Regions from separate parts of the Butyricimonas hominis genome, predicted to be linked through region 1. Evidence: riboswitches for the same ligand, from Rfam matches in the RefSeq annotation. Region 1 holds a riboswitch; each other region holds the start of a gene.
The links. A riboswitch is a leader RNA that binds a small molecule or an ion and turns the genes downstream of it on or off. The one in region 1 is predicted to bind cobalamin.
Positions count from the first base shown of each region.

Region 2: linked by a shared signal. The riboswitch ahead of H8S64_RS00340 (ABC transporter substrate-binding protein) and the one ahead of H8S64_RS00725 (DUF5074 domain-containing protein) in region 1 are both predicted to bind cobalamin.
Region 3: linked by a shared signal. The riboswitch ahead of H8S64_RS00285 (TonB-dependent receptor) and the one ahead of H8S64_RS00725 (DUF5074 domain-containing protein) in region 1 are both predicted to bind cobalamin.

Region 1 is NZ_JACOOH010000001.1:190,657-197,362, reverse strand. Features, by position in the region: gene H8S64_RS00730 (hypothetical protein) at 276-1,031, opposite strand; gene H8S64_RS00725 (DUF5074 domain-containing protein) at 1,044-2,522, opposite strand; cobalamin riboswitch at 2,688-2,896, opposite strand; gene H8S64_RS00720 (PKD domain containing protein) at 3,080-4,099, opposite strand; gene H8S64_RS00715 (DUF5074 domain-containing protein) at 4,107-5,447, opposite strand; gene H8S64_RS00710 (TonB-dependent receptor plug domain-containing protein) at 5,496-6,706, opposite strand, start outside.
Region 2 is NZ_JACOOH010000001.1:83,645-90,350, forward strand. Features, by position in the region: gene cbiD (cobalt-precorrin-5B (C(1))-methyltransferase CbiD) at 1-1,716, shown strand, start outside; gene H8S64_RS00325 (hypothetical protein) at 1,849-2,064, shown strand; gene H8S64_RS00330 (ABC transporter ATP-binding protein) at 2,029-3,036, opposite strand; gene H8S64_RS00335 (iron chelate uptake ABC transporter family permease subunit) at 3,069-4,112, opposite strand; gene H8S64_RS00340 (ABC transporter substrate-binding protein) at 4,119-5,273, opposite strand; cobalamin riboswitch at 5,295-5,489, opposite strand; gene cobI (precorrin-2 C(20)-methyltransferase) at 5,675-6,391, shown strand; gene H8S64_RS00350 (BamA/TamA family outer membrane protein) at 6,480-6,706, shown strand, end outside.
Region 3 is NZ_JACOOH010000001.1:70,596-77,301, forward strand. Features, by position in the region: gene H8S64_RS00280 (C1 family peptidase) at 1-238, opposite strand, end outside; gene H8S64_RS00285 (TonB-dependent receptor) at 411-2,753, opposite strand; cobalamin riboswitch at 2,862-3,049, opposite strand; cobalamin riboswitch at 3,243-3,449, shown strand; gene H8S64_RS00290 (TonB-dependent receptor) at 3,503-5,743, shown strand; gene H8S64_RS00295 (sirohydrochlorin cobaltochelatase) at 5,754-6,677, shown strand; gene H8S64_RS00300 (PepSY domain-containing protein) at 6,682-6,706, shown strand, end outside.

The DNA.
Region 1 (6,706 bases):
GAGGAATGATGTTAAAAAGTCAAGTATTTTTGTTTTTTTAAGTTTAGACCTTATTTATAAATCCGAAACTATAGAAGTAGTATAAATGTATGATAAAATAATCGGATTATACAATCGGTTTTCAAATAGAATAGTTTTCTTGGAAAGTGTATCTTGCTGTATTTGTAATTAGTGTGTTATATTTTACTTTAAGAAATTATATGTGCAAAAAAAGAAACGACCGAAAAATAAAATTTTCGGTCGTTTTACAAGTGTATTATCCTGCTATTGCTTTTTTAATTATTGGGTGCGGCTTTCATTAAATCTGGTCTAGGATCTACATTAACTTCTGCGGAGTTAATAGTGGAGAAAGTCCAAGCATCCCAAGAATTTTTTTTCAATTGGCGTTGGTCTACTAGTTCTGTTGAGTATGTATATTGGCTTGGAACGTTGATACCTTCTGCGCCTAACCAGTATGTGGCATAGGTTTCCATCCAGCCTCCCATCCAAAGATCATCCGGATCACTAGGAGTCAGTCCATCAAAACTTTGACCTTCTTCCCAATAGATGCCATTTGTGAAATTTTCTTCAGTTAAAACAACTGTTGAACCTTTACAAATTTTGATAAAGCCGTCGTTATCTCCGTCATAAGCAAATCCTTTTATAACGATACCTCCCCATTGTTCTCCGACAACCACATACAAACGCGGATCTTTTTGAGCAATAGCCATAACCATGTCCATTCCTGTTGGAGTAGGACTATCCCAGTAATATCCCCATGCTAAAAAATGGATTTCATTATCTTGAGGCTTGGTGATATCTTTTGCGTTCACCCATTGGATGGCAAGTATAGAACTATTGCTGCCTGTGCCGGTCCAGTTTTGAATATCACTGATTTTAGTAACAGGCTGAAGGTTTTCAGAAGCTCTTGAAAGAGTTGTGTTGACTTCTGTTAGCTTCTCGTTTTCCGGTAGTGTGTACATGTCTTCGCTACAAGACAAGATAAAACTTGCAAATATGCAAGCGAAAATCAAATTTAAAAGATTTTTCATTGTTTCTGAATTTTAATGTTGAAAATTGTGGGTGAAATATATATTGGCAGGATAATCTAAATAGTTTGCGTAATCTTTACAAAGTCTTGGTGTAATTGTATTTTTATATTTTTTCGTGTATTTATTATAAGTAACAACAATGGTAAAATCAAAAATTGAGATATGGTTGTTGTGCCGTAATCCTCCCCAGCCTTTAAGCGTGTTCAAGAAAACTCTGCCCGTGACAGGATCCACTGCACATGTATTGTATGCTTGAAAATTTTGGGCTTCAAAATAGTCCGGAGAGGCTGGAATATATTGGGTTGCATCAACCATTAGGGCTGTTGTGTCTTTGCTGAAGATGTGGAAGTATATGCTTGGTTTTGTGGCACTCATGTATAGTGTATCCCCCTTGGCGGTAATATGAGGAGCGGCGGCTTGACTACTTGGGGGATTGAGTTTCAATCGTTCTGCGGCTTCTCCAGTTAATTGATTCGAGGCTATGATCTCGTAGGAGTTTGGGTCTACTTTTGAAATTTTACCACTTTCGTCCGATACCCATAATTTGTCATCCGATGATTTGATAATTCCGGATACATTTCCATCGAATTCAATCGTGGTTGTAATTTCTGTTTTGCCTTTTTCAATAACGACTAAGGATTTTTGATTATAGATAGCTGCAAATAATTTTCCGTCTACGACAGCCATTGTATTTTTATGAGCTTTTTCTGTTCCGGCTATTCTTGTCATGGAAAGGTCTGAGGGATGGAAGACACTTATGCTGTTCTCATCTCGTATATATATGTTATCTTCTCCTAAAACAGCGATATGGGTAGGAGAAGTAAATCCTAATTCTGGGGGGAATGAGTAAGAGAATACCTCTTTTAAGGTTTCTGCGTTGAGAATGGTGATTGCTCCGTAATTCATGGAGGCATCATCCCCTTTTTGGGCGATAATATACATCTTGTTATTATGAATGAATAAGTCTTGAGTTAGAGACCATAATCGTTTCCCGTTTTCTCGAAAATAGACATTGTCAGTAATATTACCATCTGGGTTGATGAAAATCAAAGAACCATACGTTCCAATTAGCCCCTCGTTCAGGATGAATGTCCCATTTTTGTATTTTCCTTCAGGGGTTTCTTCTTTGGTGATTTCTTTTACGATAACTTGTACCGATTGAATTTGATTCCCGGCTTCGTTAGTGACTGTTACTTGTAACGTGTATACGCCTACGGCATCAGCCTTGAACACGTAAATAGAGTCGGTGGATACTTCTTGTCCTCCGATAGTCCAAAGGTAAGTGGCGGGTAATTCACTGGTAATATTTGCTCTGAAAACGATAGAATCTGTTAGTAGCATGGTGTATTCACTATTGGTAATTGTTACGACAGGTGCTGTCGGTACTTCCGGTTCTGGTTGGTATGGAATACAATCACAATCATCACTACATGCGCTAAACAACGAGCTCATCAATCCCCACACGATAAATAATAAATACAACTTTTTCATAATAGTTTTTTTTGAATTAATTTTATATATTAAAAAACGCAATAATTAATTCATACCCAAGTATCCCACGTGGATACAAACATTTCTGTTTGTAGGAAAAAGATGGCGTCAAATATCGACTTGTAAGCGGTACTGGCGTTTATGTTCTCCTTTCCCATTGAACATGAAACATATTAGCTTGTGGCAGGTCTTCTGACTCGTTTCCTTCTCCGGGGCTTCCTTCCCGTCCCTCGTGTCGGGGACAGTGGATAAAGTATGCCCGGGAAGTACAGTGAAACTTACAGCAGGGGATTCTGTTCAGGATTTACACCTGATTCCCTTTTCATCCCGAAACGCGATTCGCGAATCGGGACACCACTCACTTCCATTATTCTTCGCGAAGATAGAGGAATGATGTTAAATAATCAAGTATTTTTTTACATTTTACATCCAGAGCGATATCCTTTTAGCCTGTTCTTGAAATATGTTGATGATGTGGAAGTAAAAAAGCTCCCGGATCATCCGGGAGCTCAAGTATAAAATTATTTTTTAGTTAAGTATTTTGGAATATGCTATTGCTATTTGATGGCTGCTGCTTTCAACAAGCGGGGTATGGGTAGGATATTTTGTTCTGCGTCATTAATCGGGGAGAATGTCCATGCATCCCAGCACTCGTCTTCCAGTTCCCGGTTACTGGCGTAGAAATTGGAATACTCGTACTCTTCCGCTTCCAGTACGGCTTCCCCGTATCCCAACCAGTAGGATGCATAAGCCACGTACCAGCCGCCCATCCACCAGTCGCCCTCGCTGGTAACCCTGACGTCATCAATGTTATCCTCTTGTTTTTGCACGTATATGCCATTCGTGAAATCCGCTTCTGTCAAAGAAATCCCCTTGTATTCTATTTTGTTGTGCACGAAATCATCGCTTTCAATTGAGATTTTTCCGTCACCGTTGCCGTCATAGCCGAATCCTTTGATGGCAGTCCCGTGTCCGTCGACCTGAACGATGACAAACAAACGGGGATCTTCCTTGGCAATGGCAATAATCATCTCCTCTCCTGTGGGGGTATCTTCCCTTTTTTGCGGTTTATTCCACTTGTATCCCCACGCCCGGAAAAAGACATCCTCGTCTGTCGGGTGCAATAAATCCTCCACCTCCGGTTTTACCCATTGTATCGCCAGCACCGAGCGGCACTCGCCCTCGCCCGTCCAGTTTTTGACATCCGAGATTTTGAAACCGTCCTGTACCGTGATATACGTGCTGTCCGATGCCTCGCCCAAGATGTTGGATGCCGTCACCTTGATTTTATACTCTCCCTCTGTGGCGGACGAGAATTCGTATATCGTGTCTGTTGATGTTGCCTTCCCCTCCACGAACCATTGCAGGTCAGCATGCGTGGTATTGATGATATTCGCTCTTAATCTTACTGCTTTTGCGGGAAGAATAGCATTTTTCAAGCTCAAGTTCTGTACAGACACCTCCGGTGCGGTAAGAGGCATCTCCGGTTCATCTTCTCCGCCATCATTATCGCTACAGGAACTCCACATTCCCGTGATAGCCAGAATAGCTAATATATAAAGTAAATTCTTTTTCATGAACCGTTTATTCAAAATTATAAGTGAAGAATGTGCCGGCGGGGAATGCCGTGTGATTTTCGTAATTTGCACTTAATTCTGGTTCATCCCCGCTAAAGTTGAATACACTGATGTTATTAATCTTGTAGTCTTGGCCGTATCCTTTTATGGAATTTAGATAAACTTCTCCGGTAATCGGGTGAACAGCGCACGTGTTGTAAATGATACCGACGTTGTCGACCATCGTTTTGGCATCCACCATTAATTTCGTTTCTCCCGTGCTGAAAATATGACGGTAAATTGTTGATTTAAGGGCACTCATGTATAGCGTGTCCCCTTTGGCTGTAATGCTGGGGGCTGCTGCGTATGATGGGTTCAGAAGGCTTTTTGCTTCCTCTGATACAGTGCTGCTTCCTAGTTTAGCGTATGTTTTCGGGTCAACTTTAGTGATTTTCCCGGATGCATCGGAAACCCAAAGATTCCCGTCGGATGCTTTAATTACACCGGAAACATTCCCGTCAAATTCAATCGTATTGCTAATTGCATCTTTACCTGCTTCAATTACGACAACCGTGTTTTTTACTGTGGCAAAAACTTTCCCGTCAGCAACAGCCATTGTATTTTTCCGAGCACCCTTTGTGCCTTCAATAAGAATGACGGTTCCGCTTGATGGTTGAAATCTTTTTATTCCATTATTGTCACGTAGGTAAATGTCATCATCTCCTAGTACTGCCACGTGGCTAGGCATACTCACCTGTCCGTTAAGTTCTTCCTGAAATTTTCGCTCCCTTTTCAATGTTTCTGCATTGAGGATGGTTAAAAAGCCTCCGTCATCACCCCCGTTTTGTGAAAGAATATACATTTTATTGTTTTTGATGAATAGATCTTGGCTTTGCTTTCCCAAGTCACCTCCGTTTTCAAGGTAATAGGCGTTATCTGTCACCTCTCCTTTAGGATTAATGAAAATTAAACTCCCGGGACTGCCCATGGGTGATTCGTTTACGATAAAAGTACCATACTTGTATTTCCCGTGAACTTCGATTGACGTGGAAGCGTGATTGCGGCTATTTGTAGTGTATGCTATAACAGAAACGTTATAATTTCCAATGCTTTCTGCCGTGAAGGTATAAATAGAATCTGTTGCCACTTTTTCCCCGTTTACAAACCACTCCAAACTTGTTTCCGTTGGGTTGTCAACTTTGGCTTTCAGTACGATAGATTCCATCGGGAGCGTCGAAAAACTACCATTCTCGCTTTCGATGGTTACGGTCGGTGGTACGGGTGTCCAGTTATCGTCATCATCACTACAAGAACTCAAGAATCCTACAAATATTCCCAAAAACAAAAGTGCTAAATAAAACTTCTTCATAATTCTAATTTTCATCATGTAATATTATATAACTTGTTTATTCTTCCTCTAAAATTCCCACATCAGTGACACGAGGCAGTTTCGCAACGGCATCGGGTAGTACTGCGTGGATTCGTAATAAGTGTCCAGTAGATTGTCCACCCGTATCTGCGGGGTGAGGCTCATCCCGTTACGGAACTCGTGACGGTAGCCTGCCAATATATTGTGTACCGAATAGGGGTCAGTAGCGTATGCTTGGTCAGTCGTGATAAAGCGTCGCCCGATGTAAGTCACTTGCCACGAGAAAAAGGCTCCCCGGTAATCGGCGGCAACCCGCACGTTCCATTTGAAGCGTGGCACGTAAGGAATCTGCTTCATGTAAGAGCCGTCGTCCTCGTGCTGTTTCTTGCGGGTACGGGATTGCGACCAACTGTAATTACCGGATGCGTTCACCTTTAAATCCCCCATCTCGTATGTCAGTTTCCCGTACAGTTCCACGCCTTCCGAGCGCACGTTGCGGTGATTCTGCGGCGTCCACACCCATTGATTCCCGTCCTTGGGCAACCATAGTATCCAGTTGTCGATATACATCAAGTAGCCCGATACCTCTGCGTCCAGCGATAACCCCCGGTACAAGTGTTTCCGGTAAGCCACGGAAGCGTCATACGAGTACCCGTCTTCCGGCTTCACCTCCGGGTTGCCTCCCGGTCGCCAATAGAGGTCGTTCATGCTTGGGAACCGATAGTTGTAAGCCATATTTCCCTTTACCTGCAACTCTTTTTCCCACAGGTTGAATACCACGCCCGCCGACCACGTGGATACTCCCCGGCTATCGTTTTGCTCGAACATATACTGCCCGTTCAGCATCATCCATTCCACCGGGGTCCACAACGCCGATGCCTGCCACGACAGCACGTTACGGTGATGGTGGAATGGCGGTTCCACCACCGGGATATCATAATCCACGTCGCCCAGCGTGTATTTCGACGAGTCAATATCAATGTAACTGCTCACCCGTATCAAATCGTGCGAGTAAGTCAGGCTTGTCCCCAGCACGAGATTTTCCCGCGGGGTACACGTGTAGTCTGCAATGCCTTGCCACGTCTGCGATTGATTTTTAGTACCCTCGGGGTCGAACATCCCCCCGGCGTACCATTTGTCGTACTTCTGCCGGTAGTACAGCCATGCCGCTTTCACGTGCAGGGCGTGTATACCCCGGGTGAAATCCAGTCCCGTGTATGCCCGGAAATTCGTTTCCCGCTGTTTCTCGTGTGATTGGT
Region 2 (6,706 bases), 110 kb from region 1:
TCCCCCTATTACTACTCGACCAAAAGTGACACGCAACAAATCGAGTGTAAACACGGTACCCGTGTTGCCGGGGGCATGGCTACAAGCGAGATGCAAAACTTTTGCACCCGCCATGACATCCGGCTTATCGTGGATGCCGCACACCCCTTCGCCTCCCAACTGCACGCCAATATAGCCGCCGTGTCCGAACGCTTGGACATCCCCGTCATCCGTTTAGAGCGCCTCTATCCCGAGCGGGACGAATCGCTCGTCTGGTGCGACACGTTCGACGACGCCATAGATTACCTTGAACACCACCACATCCGCAACCTACTCGCCCTTACCGGGGTACAAACCATCGGCAAGATGCGCCGCTATTGGGAAAAGACACCTTGCTGGTTCCGCGTACTCGACCGGGAACAATCACTCGACCTCGCACTTCGGGCAGGCTTCCCCCGGGAAAGATTACTCTTCTGGCAGGATAAACAGGACGAGGCGGCTCTATTCCGGGAGATTCAACCGGACGCCATCATCACCAAAGAGAGCGGAGAATCGGGTTTCTACTCCGAGAAGATTACAGCGGCAAAAGCCCTCGGCATCCCCGTGCTCGTCATTCGCCGTCCCGCGTTACCCGAAAGTTTTTACACCGTAAACGGGGAACACGGGCTACGCTACCGGGTGGAACGACTCGTGCCGGGATTCTTCCCCTTGCGAAGCGGATTCACGACAGGCTCCTGCGCCACAGCCGCCACGGTAGCCGCCCTGCAAGGACTCCTCACGGGCGAACCGCAACAGCAATCGACAATCACCCTCCCCAACGGTGAAACTATCACCTTTCCCGTTGCCTCCTGCACGTTTGCCCCGAACTCCTGCACTTGTGGCATTACCAAAGACGCGGGAGATGACCCGGACGTCACGAACGGCTACACGATATACACGGAAATTACCCCGTCCGCCACTCCCGGCGTCCATTTTCTACAAGGCGAAGGAGTCGGCACCGTCACGCTTCCCGGTTTGGGCATACCCGTGGGGGAACCAGCCATCAATACCACTCCCCGTACCATGATGACCCGGGAAGCGGAACGCCTGCTCCGGGAGCATAAGGATATACTCGGCATCAACATCCGTATCTCCGTACCCGGCGGCAGGGAACTCGCCACCAAGACATTCAATCCCCGCCTCGGCATCACGGGCGGTATTTCCATCATCGGCACCTCCGGAGTAGTACGCCCTTTCTCCTCGGAAGCCTTCGTCAACAGCATCCGCAAAGAAATACAGGTAGCCAAAGCCCTTGGCTGTAACCACATCGTCATCAACTCCGGCGCCAAGAGCGAAAAGACACTCCGTTCCCGCTTCCCCGAACTGCCCGACCAAGCCTTTATCCACTACGGCAACTTCATCGGCGAAACCCTCAAACTGGCAGAAACCGAGTCCATCCCCTCCGTCACCATGGGCATCATGATAGGCAAAGCCGTCAAACTCGCCGAGGGCAACCTCGACACGCATAGCAAACACGTCGTCATGAACAAAGCCTTCATCACCCGCCTCGCCGCCGAAAGCCAATGCCCCCCTTCATCCATAGCCCGCATTGCCGACATCACCCTCGCCCGCGAACTATGGGACATCTTTGCCCACACCCCCGCTTTCTTCGATACCCTCGTGCAACATTGCTACACCCAATGCCTTCCCCTGCTCTCGCGGACACGTTTAGAGATTATTCTTATTCCGGAAGAATAAGTCCGTCAAAAGATTAAGCAATCAGCAACGAGGACAGGGCGAAAAGCGTTTTGACGCATTTGCCCTGCAACGAGAAAATCAAGTGATTAGATTATCAAAATAATTGCGTATCTTTGCCGAAAATAAATTATAATGAAAAACAAAACCAAAATTACTCGGGAAGACTACTTGAAAGCAACGAGGAAAGCCCGAAGGGAAGAAGAGATACGGGAGCATCTCCATCCCGTGAACATCAGCAGGGTTCACAAATCAAAGAAAGTTTACAACCGCAAAAGAAGCAAGGCGGCTCTGAATAAGGAGTTGCCTTATTTTTTACCCTTCCGGCAAGACAGCAGGCATAGCGCTTAACAACTCTTCAATCGTCTGCACCTCTATCACGGGCTTTCCCGGCACGTTAATCCTGAAACCCGAAGTTGTCAAATCACCCGTTTCCACGTACACCTCCGACTCCACGTTCCGGTTAGCCAACATTCCGTTACGCTGCAACGCCTTCCGCACCATGGCATACTTTTGCCCGTGTCCCTGCAACCGCACGCGCGAAGTATATTGATTCTCTATCCGGAACAACCCCGTTTCCATATCAAAAACAATCCCCTTACGGGCAAAAAAACTACTCAGATGTCCCTCCAACGCCAAATCTTCCGGTGTGCCTATCGTGATGCCGTGTTGCTTATCCATCAGCCATATCTTGTCGGCAATCTGCAAGGCGAGTTCCAAATCGTGCGTCGAAAGAAATATCGTCTTCCCGGTTTCCCGTGTCAACTGGTGAAGCAACTGCATAATCTCCACCTTACTCGGGAAATCCAAAAATGCCGTCGGCTCATCCAAAAATATCACGGGTGTCTGTTGTGCCAACGCTTTCGCTATCATCACCTTCTGCCGCTCCCCGTCACTCAGCGTGTGTACCATACGGGAAGCCAGATTCTCAATCTTCACCAGCGCTATCGACTCCTCCACTATCCGGCTGTCCTCCTTGTCAAGCGTTCCCCAGAAACCGGTATACGGACTTCTTCCCATCCCTATCAACTCCCGGGCACTCATGTTGCGCACGTCGCATTTCTCGGTCAGCACCACGCCTATCGTCTTCGACAACTCCTTGTCTGAATAAGTACCGAGTTCCCGCCCCATAATAAAAATCTCCCCTCCCAACTTCGGTTGAAACGCCGACAAGGTGCGCAAAAGCGTGGACTTCCCCACCCCATTCGCCCCCAAAAGACAAGTCAACTCCCCCCCGTTTATCTCCGTGCAAATCCCTTGAGCCACCACCTTCGTGTCGCTCTTACCCCTGTACCCGATAGAAAGATTTACCAAACGAACCATAACCCAAATTTAAAATCACAAATCGTAAATCATTAAATTTCCACCTCATTCCTCTTCCGTTTCCCGAACAACACCGACGCCACCACCGGCGCCCCGACCAATGCCGTCACCGAATTCACGGGCAAAGCCCCCTCGAACCCCGGCAAACGGGCTATCAGATTACAAAGCAACGCCAGCGAGGCCCCCACCAGCATCGAGGTCGGCATCAATATCCGGTGGTCCGAAGTCTGGAATATCGTGCGACACAAGTGAGGCACCGCCAACCCCAAAAAGATAATCGGACCACAATAAGCCGTGACAATCGCAGTCAACACCCCGGAGCAAGTAATCACCCACACCCGGGCACGATTAATATTCAGTCCCAGATTACGGGCGTACCCGTCCCCCAGCATCAACAGATTCAACGGCTTAATCAACAAAAAAGACAGCGGGATAATCACCGCCATAATCGTCACAAACAACATCATCTGGTTCCCCGAAACCCGGGCGAAACTACCTAATCCCCAAATCACGTACGCCTTGATATCCTCCTCCACGCTGAAAAACTTCAGTACCCCGATAACGGCATTCGCGATATACCCTATCATCACCCCGATAATCAAGAGAGTAACACTCCCCCGTATCTTCCGGGAAGCGAAAACGATTAATCCCATCACGGACAACGCCCCCACGATAGCCGCGACAGACAGCGCCACCTCCCCGATAAATCCCAGACGACTCAAGGCCACTCCCCCCAGTTTACCGGACAACAACACCACGAAAGCCACCCCCAGACTCGCCCCCGAACTGATACCCAGCACGGAAGGTCCCGCCAACGGATTACGGAAAATAGTCTGCATCTGCAACCCGCTGATAGAAAGTCCCGCGCCCGCCACCAACGCCGTCAACGCCTGCGGCAACCGGGACTTCAAAATTATATTCTGCCAAGCCACCGGTTCCTCCCCGCTACCCGTCAGCACGTTCCAAACCGATGAAAACGGGATAGCCACCGAGCCCAACAACATATTCAATAACAAGAACACCACGATAGACACCGTGATAAAAAACATCCATATCGTATTTCTCCCTCGTCCCATGCACTCTTATTTATTAAGCAAATCGTAATACACCGGTTCATGGTCGGGCAACACACCCGGGTGAAACACCCGAATCATATCGGCAAGCACCACCTCCGGTTCTGCGGGCATACTCTCGTAAAACGGCTTCTCCCGCATGTTACAATAAATGACACGTTTATCCTTAAAAGCCTTGAAATCAGCGTAACGCTCGTCTTGCGCCTTCAACGCCGCATAACAATACTCCCCGGCAAAACTATTCGCGATTCTCCAGTAGTCGGCACTCTCCGCCTGATTGTACACCGTCTCGAAATCCAACGTCACCCCACCCGAACGGGGGTCGTCTTTCAAGAAATAATCCGCACCCGCGTCATGGAAAAGCTGTGCCAGAAAACTCTTTCCCCCCACGGCATACCACACTCCGCCTCTCAACTCCCCGCTAAATACCACGGGACGACGTTCCACGTCACCGACCATCGCTTTCAACGAATTATACCGGTTCTCTATCCGGTCAAATTCCACCCCCGCCTTATCCTCCATTCCCAGCAACAACCCCACGAACTTAATCCATTCCGCCTGCCCGAGAGGAGTCATCTCCTTGTACCCGAGATGCGGCACCAGAGGAATCCCGATATCTTTCACGGCATCATACCCCCCGCGTTTAAAAGGCGAAATCAGCATCAGGTCGGGATTCAGGCTCATGATAATCTCGTTATCAAAATTCCCCTCTATCCCGATACGGCGAGTCTTCCCCTCGTCCACCCGCTTCTGCATCTCCCCGTTAAAAAGGAAACGGGTACTCGTGATACCCACCACCCGGTCCGTTGCGTCCAGTTTGATAAAATTAGACAACTGCAAAGAAGTCATGCACACCACGCTCCGCACCGGAACCTCCACCACGGGCACCCCCGCCGGGGTTTGCACCTTCTTCCTCCGGGGAATCAAAGCGTACTGGTAACACGTGTGGCTACTCTCCTGCGGGTCTTTGACATTCAACACGGCATACCCGTCCCGGTACTCCAACCAAAACCCTTTAGCGTATTTAATCCGAACCCGGGGAATCGAATCGCTCCCCGCCTGAACGGTCTGTTTCTCGACCGACTTCTTACTCGTTTTCGACTTGCAGCAACAAAACACTCCGCAAGCACACAAAATACACAATAAACGTACTAATCCATTCATCTCTTTTCCTCCGAAAGTATTAATCATTCGTGTCATCTGGCAGGTTTTCTGGCTTGTCATCTTTTCTCCTTCCCGGATTCCAATCCAGTGGCTTTATAGAAAAAATCTGCCCACCCTCGAGGCAGGAAACGACTTTACAGCTGCGGGGACAGCCCCGGAATTTCACCGGATTCCCTTTTCTTCCAACACGGAAGCACCAAGACGCCTGCAAATATATAAATATTATTTTGAGCGTATCCGTTTTTTAACGACTTTTGCACCCGAAATCAGTTCAAAAGGTCCATAAAGTCCATAAGGTCCATAAAGTCGTAAAGTCCCAAACACCAGAAACATCACGACAACTTCGAGAACTGACCTTATGGACCTTATAGACTTTACGGACTTTATAGACTTAATAGACTATGAAAGTAATCAGCATCTCCCTCGGTCCGGGCAATCCGGAGTTAATAACGGTCAAGGCATTAAAAGCCTTGCAGGAAGTTGACGTAATCTATTGCCCCGGTACGAAAAGCAAAGAAGGGACTTTCAAATCATACTCCCGGGACATCATCCTGTCCCTACCCGTCGAGGCTAGTAAAATCCGAGTCTTCCACGTCCCGATGTCCAAAGACCGCACGTTTGCCAACCGGGCTTACGATGAACTCTGCCTCGAAATCGCGGCACGGATTGCCGAGGGGAAAACGGTTGCCGTCACTGCCGAAGGCGATTCCGGCTTCTACTCTTCCGGCAACTACATGTTCGAGAAACTCGCCTCCATGCACATCCCCACCTCCGTCATTGCCGGAGTACCCGCGTTCATCGCCGCGGGAGCGGTATCGGGACTTCATATCGTGAAACAAGAAGAAAAACTCATCGTCCTACCGGGTAAAACAACGCTGGAAGAACTTCACGAACTCACCACCACGAACCACGTTATCGTCATCATGAAATTATCGCAATGCACCGATACCGTCCACGAATTCATCCGTCAACACCCGGATGCCGAATACCACTATTACCAAAACGTGGGTACCGCGAACGAACAACATGAAACCGACCGGAACGCCCTCGTGGAAATCGAATTCCCTTACTTTTCCCTAATGATTATACGACCTGCCAAAAGAATCTCTGTCGGCTAACCCAACAATTGGCACAAATATTGCGTACAAGGAAATCACGAGATGAATGATTGTTTAATCTATGCTAATTTAACTTTATCAATCTGAAATGATTCGACATACACTATATATCGCGTTATTATGCGTCCTGTCGCTTTCCGCCAACGGGCAAGACACGGTCACCGTTGACACCACACCCGTGAAGACCGGATTCTTCCATCGGTTCTACCGTTATTTCGCGGACGCCAACAAAGAGAAAGCCGAAAAGCGATTCGACTTCTCTATTATCGGGGGACCGCATTTTTCGAGCGACACCAAACTGGGGCTCGGACTCGT
Region 3 (6,706 bases), 120 kb from region 1:
GATTAACCGAATCTTTTCCCTGTCGCATCATCTCCGACTCCAGAAAAGAAGCCGTAGACCACGACCAACAAGTCCCGGCACGAAACTGGTCCTTCACCGAAGTAGCGGGCAATCTCTTGATGTCCGTAAACTTATACCCTTCAGGTTTCACGGTATCCTGCTTTACCGTATCTTGCGCGTAAACGCCCGCGTGGGCAGCAAAGACCAAAACAAATAAAAACAATACAAACTTTTTCATATTCTTATATTATAATGACTATTCTATTTTTTGACAAAAGTAGCCAATAAGTCTGCATTCTGACGTCTACCCCTCAAAATATTTCCACAGATTTCATAAACAACAAATTAGCAGGTTACAAATCAATACTAACTTGTAACCTGCCAACCTGTAACTTTCGCCTTCGGCGAAACTAAAAAGTATATGACACGGATGCCTGATAATTCCGGGGTTTTCCCAGTACAGTTGTTTTCTCGAAATACTCTTTGTCAAACAAATTATTAATATTCAAAGCCAGATTCACATGCCCCTTGATCGTGTAATATATTCCCGCATCCATCAGCCACAACGCCGGAGTGTAAATTCGTTCCTTGATATCGGAGAACACCTTATCCTTGAAATTTCCGCTTAATTGGAACGACAAGTTCTTCAACACCCCCGTGGGAATCGTATAATCGGCATACGCGTAAAAAGTTGTACGAGGCACACCTGTTTCACGCACATTCTTATTCTCTTCCTTGTATTTCGAGAATCGTCCGCTCTCCGCTATCTGTCGCAAACGATATTCCGCCCAACTCAATCCCGTCGTAAACCGAAGCGTCGGAAGAGGACGAACCACAATCTCAAAATCAAATCCCTTTGACATTCCTCGACCTACTTGCCCTTGAATATTCTTCGTCACGGTACTGCCGTCAATCACCACTGTAGTATCACCCAAACTTTTCACGACATTATAGCGGCTCGTGTAGAAAATCGAAGCGTTGACATCCACCCATTCATTCAACGTGTAATGCCCCCCGACTTCTGCCGAAATTCCTTTCTCCGGCTTAAACACTTCTCCGCCATCCGTGTCGGGATTGAACTCGTTCCCCTTTCTATCCAAATACATAATATCCGGATTATAGAACTTCACCACCGGATTGAAGAAAGAAGAAGCGGAAGCATAAAATGACAATTCCGGCACCGGGAAATACACCACTCCCGCCCGATACGTGAAAGCGGAAGTCTTCACTTTATTCCATTCCGAACGGTTCTCCTTCTTGTAGTCCTGTTTCCCGTCCAAAACCTTTGCTGTTGCCGTTTTATAGTTATAAAAATCCACGCGTCCGGACAACATCACCTTCCATTGGTCGCTAAATTCCATCACATCATGCAAATACACGGCATGCGTTCTATCGGTTTTCAGACTTGCAGCTGAAATTTTGGAATCCCACCAGCCTTGTACCAACTGCGGATTCTTCAATGCCAACACAGCACCCAATCCGGGTCCCCACAAATCATCACTCCCGTACCCGTTATACTGTACAAAGTCAAACGCGAAATACGACCATCCCAATGTATAATGGTGTTTCACGAATCCGGTCTCCACGTTACCTGTCAATTCCAGCACATTACTCAATTGTTTATGCTCCGGGTTAAAGTTCAACGGTTTATTTCGCACCACAGAATCCAGATTTATATAGGTCGTTTTACCTTTCGAGGTATAATACCATTTATAAATAGATTCCTCCGAAGTCCGGTACCCCAATCCTTCCACGCAGCAATAATCCAAATCGCTATGGAAATAAGTAAACCTCTCTCGCAATGTCATGTTCTCGGATATCACGTGAGTGTACCGTGCCGTCACGTCCCATACTTTACGCTTCATCCGATTATTCGCGTAATCATTATATATCTCGTGATAATCGGCATAAGGATGCCGTTCTCCGCTCTTCATAAAAGGCCCGGCATCCTTACCGACTTCGTACACATCATAACGCACGGTCGGTGCGGCCCCTATTTCAGTCGTGTACTTATCATCCGCGTAACTGCCACTCACTTCCAATCTCCCTACTTTGCCGACATTCGCGCCTAAAACCCCATAAAGGGAGAATCTATTCGCGTTCGTGCGCCGGTAACCGTCGCCCGTGGAATAATGGATATTCGCCCGGTAATCAAGCGGTCCCGCCAACTTTCCCCCGAAACCCAATGTAGCCCGTTTTTCTTCCCAACTACCATAACTAATCCGGGCATTAGCTGAAAAATCCGGTGTTACCTTCTTGCGCACGATGTTCAAAACCCCTCCCATGGCAGAATGTCCCGCCAACACCGAAGCGGGTCCCTTTATCAATTCGATGGACTCCACGGATGACAAGTCCCCGTAAGGAACATTCTGGCTAACCGTTCGCTCGTCCCGCATCCCGTCGATCATGATAAGCGCGCTCCCTTGTCCCCGGATAGAGAATCGTTGGAACGCCCCCAGTTGATTTGTCTTGTGAATAATCCCGGGCAAAAACTTCACGGCATCTTCCAGATTCACGATACCTTTACGCTCCAGCATCTGCCCGGAAAGTTTACTTACCGTTATCGGGACAAAGCGCAACGGTACATCCAACCCCAACAAATCGATACGTTTTCTTTTTTCAAGCACACTTACTTCATCGATACGAAAAATCGTATCCGTGATACTTTTCTTTTTGCGCTTGTCTTTATCCTCGGCGAAAAGCGAGCCGACACACGCGAACAGCAATACTGCCAATACAACAACTTTTTTCATACAAACTATATATTAATAATGAATAAAGCATTATTAACATAGTCTTTAGGGTAACATGAGTTTCAAGGTAAAATCCGTATTTTTCCTCTCGCTTTTTCTCCCGAAAGCTATGGTTATCATCGTTCGGCAGGTCTTCTGACTTGTTCCGGATTTTGTTGCCTTCCCAGTTATTACACCAGTGACATTTGAAGTACAAAATCCCTTGTAAAGGAACTTACAGCTGCGGGTACAGTCCCGGATTCACACCGGATTCCCTATTAAGCGTCGCCTTCATGACCGAAGGTTCCGCACCAAAACGGGGGCAAAAGTAATATATTTTTCTATATTATGCATTTCTTGCATGACTTTTTTATTTTCTTTACAACACTCAGATTTTCAACACAATCAAAGGAAATGTAATTTCTCTATATCCTATTTTACCACTAATTCCCCTACAAATTATTAATTAATTTTTTCCCCGTTTCATTGTATTTTTTAATGGAATCTGCATACATTCGCGGAGTCTTTGGTGATGTGTTAATATCCCATTAGCGCACAAGAGGGAAGTCGGTTAGAATCCGACACAGTGCCCGCTACTGTGATGCCCGTTTCCCCGGGAGGGGATTCAAAGAAAGGTTCTTGCACCACTGTCCTCGCGGACGGGAAGGTACTTTTCTTAGGCGTAGTCAGGAGACCTGCCAAAGCAAAACAGGTAATAGCGTATTCCCGGGGTCAGGAGTACCATTATGAACTTTTAAACTTAATCTTACATGAAGAAATTTGTAGCGCTGACTACATTATTCGTAGTAGCATTAGCGAGCGTCGCTTTTGCAGAAATCACCTTAAAGGGGAAAGTTGTAGATGCCAAAACCGGTAAAGCCCTTGCCGGGGCAAATGTTCGGTTAGTCGGAACAAGCATCGGTATCGCCACGAATAACAAGGGCGAATTCATTCTGGAAAAAATACCCGACGGGACTTACACGCTTCGTGCCAGCTACTCCGGCTACGAGGTCGGTTCCATGAAAGTGAACGGAAACAAAAGTGACATATTATTCCAGTTACTCGCCACCCCGGTAAACTTGAATCAGGTCGTGGTGACGGGAACAGGAACCCACCGCCGATTGAAAGATTCGCCCGTCCCGGTAGAAGTGATTAGCGGGTCGGACTTAAGACAGGCAGGAGTAAACTCCTTCGAGGACGCCCTCCTGTTGCTGAACCCCGCGTTCAATATTCGCCCCACGGTCATGGGCTCGTACTTCACGCTCAACGGCATGAGCAACAAATACATCTTGATTCTCATCGACGGGAAGAAAGTGGCGGGAGATGTTTCCAACAATACCGACTTGTCGCGTATCGACATGGGACGGGTGAAACGTATCGAGATATTGAAAGGCGCTGCATCAGCCCTTTACGGTTCGGACGCCATCGCCGGGGTAATCAACGTTATCACCGAACAACCGAAAGACCCGATTAGCGTGCAGTCGAAAACCCGTTTCGGGGGAGAATCCAGCTTCTCGCAAAACGCCAGTGTCGATTTGAATTTCGGCAAATTCACCTCCTCCACCTCTTACCAAAGGCGGCAGATGGGCGGATGGCAATTAAACCCCAATGAAATCAGCGGCGACACGGTCATCCCCACGAGAAAAGAGTCATCCAGCAAATTCCATTCCAATATTGTTACCCAACACTTCACTTACGCTCCCAACGAGCAATTGAAACTCTACGCGCAAGGAAGTTATTTCGACCGGGAAGTAAACCGTCCGGTACAAGAAAAGAAAAACGACGGGGGGTACCAATACGACCTCACCTACATGGACTATAATTTCGGCTTGGGCGGAAAGTACTTCATGAACGATGGAGCGTACATCTCGCTCGACCTTTACATGGACAACTACGAGTACAACAAATTATACACGGTAGCGCAAGTTAGCAAAAAAGACACCACTTTCCATGTCGGCGACGAAGATTTAACCAAACGCCAAAAGTACTACAACGGCAACCTGAAAGGAGTGTTCAAAGCCGGGAAGTACAATAAAATTTCCGTGGGCACCGAATACACGAACGACTACATGAAAAACCCCGGAAGCCTCGACGAACCGAAAGAAATTTACACGTTAGCCCTGTACGCGCAAGATGAAATCCGAGTTTGGGAAAAATTACAAATCCTCCCGGGATTCCGTTACGTGTACAACGAAATGTTCAAAAACAGTTTCACGCCAAAAATAGCCTTGATGTATTCCCTCGGCTCATTCAATTTCAGAACGTCATACGCCATGGGATTCAAAACCCCCAGCATTCAAGAACTGTATTACGACTATGAAAACAGAGGTTCTATCACGATAGGGAACCCGGATTTAAAACCCGAGAAATCCAATTACTACAATTTAAATATCGAGTACACGGGCAAGCATTTAAATGTTGCCTTGAACGGATACATCAATGACGTCAAAGATATTATCTCCGACTACAAGGTAGACCCTACCGAAGAGGAAAAAGCAAACGGGATAGCGAACAAAAAACTGTATCAAAACCTCGACAAAGCCACCATCAAAGGCTTCGACATCTCCGTGAACAGCTACCTCGGTGCCGGATTCTCCGCCGCGGGGGCTTACAACTGCGTTTACGCTGCCGACGGGGAAGGACGCCGCCTAAGCGAATCGGTAAGACACGCCGCTACCTTCCGGGGAGGCTGGACACACGAGTGGAACAAATACCGCCTGCACGTGAATGTCAACGGGAGAATACAAGGTTCGAAATACATCTATAAAAAGACAACGGACAAAAAGACCGGGGAAGACACATACACCGACGTCAGCGCCCCCAAGTACCAACTTTGGAACCTTGCCACCACGCATACTTTCGCACCCGTGGGTAACTTCCTGTTTGAACTGAACGCCGGGATTGACAACCTCTTCGACTGGACGGACGACCGCCCCAACGGCGTGAACTACGCTACCCTGAACCCCGGCAGAACATTCTTCGCCAGTCTTGTAATCCGTTTCACGAAATAAAACCGATATCATGAAAAACATATTAATAGCCTTTCTTTTATTGACAAGCGTATCCGCCTTCGGTCATGGCGAAGGTTTCAAGGAATCCGATATATTCAAAACCCTCGGGCCGAATGACAAAATAGCCCTTCTTATGGTTCACTTCGGGACGACACACGACGACACCCGCGTACTCACCATCGAGGCTATCAATAAAAAAGCGGCAAAGGCATTCCCCGGCATCGAAGTCCGGGAAGCCTACACCTCCCGCATGATTATGCGCCGTTTGAAAGAAAAAGGCATCGTGAAACCGAATCCCGTGGAAGCAATGAACCAACTCATAGCGGACGGCTACACCCACCTCATCATCCAACCCACGAACATCATCGAGGGCATCGAGATGGAAGCCTTGCGCAAGGAAGTGGCTCTCTACCGCGACAAATTCAAAGACATCCGGCTGGGCAACGCCCTGCTCTATACCCCGGAAGACTACAAGGCAACCGTGCAAGCCCTTACCGCATCGCTCCGGGGAAAGGCGAAAGGCGATTGTGTCTTCGTGTGCCACGGCACTTACCACCCGGCAAACTCCACGTACGGGATGCTCGACTACGTGATGAAAGCACAAGGCCACAAGAACTACCACGTGGGAACCATCGAAGGCTATCCCGCCATGGATGACGTTATCCGGGAACTGGAAGCCAACAAGGCACAGGAAGTCACCCTTGTCCCCTTCATGTTCGTGGCGGGCGACCATGCCAAAAACGATATTGCCGGGGACTGGAAAGAGGAACTGGAAAAGAAAGGTTATAAAGTCAACGTTATCCTCGAGGGGCTGGGACAAAACGAGGCGATACAAGACCTGTTCATCCGTCACGCAAAATTCGCCTCTACCCACCAGCGGGAAGACATCATCGTGAAGAAAAAGAAATACGAAAAGACCGACGACATCGACTAACCACATGATTACAAGATTACTCATCCATA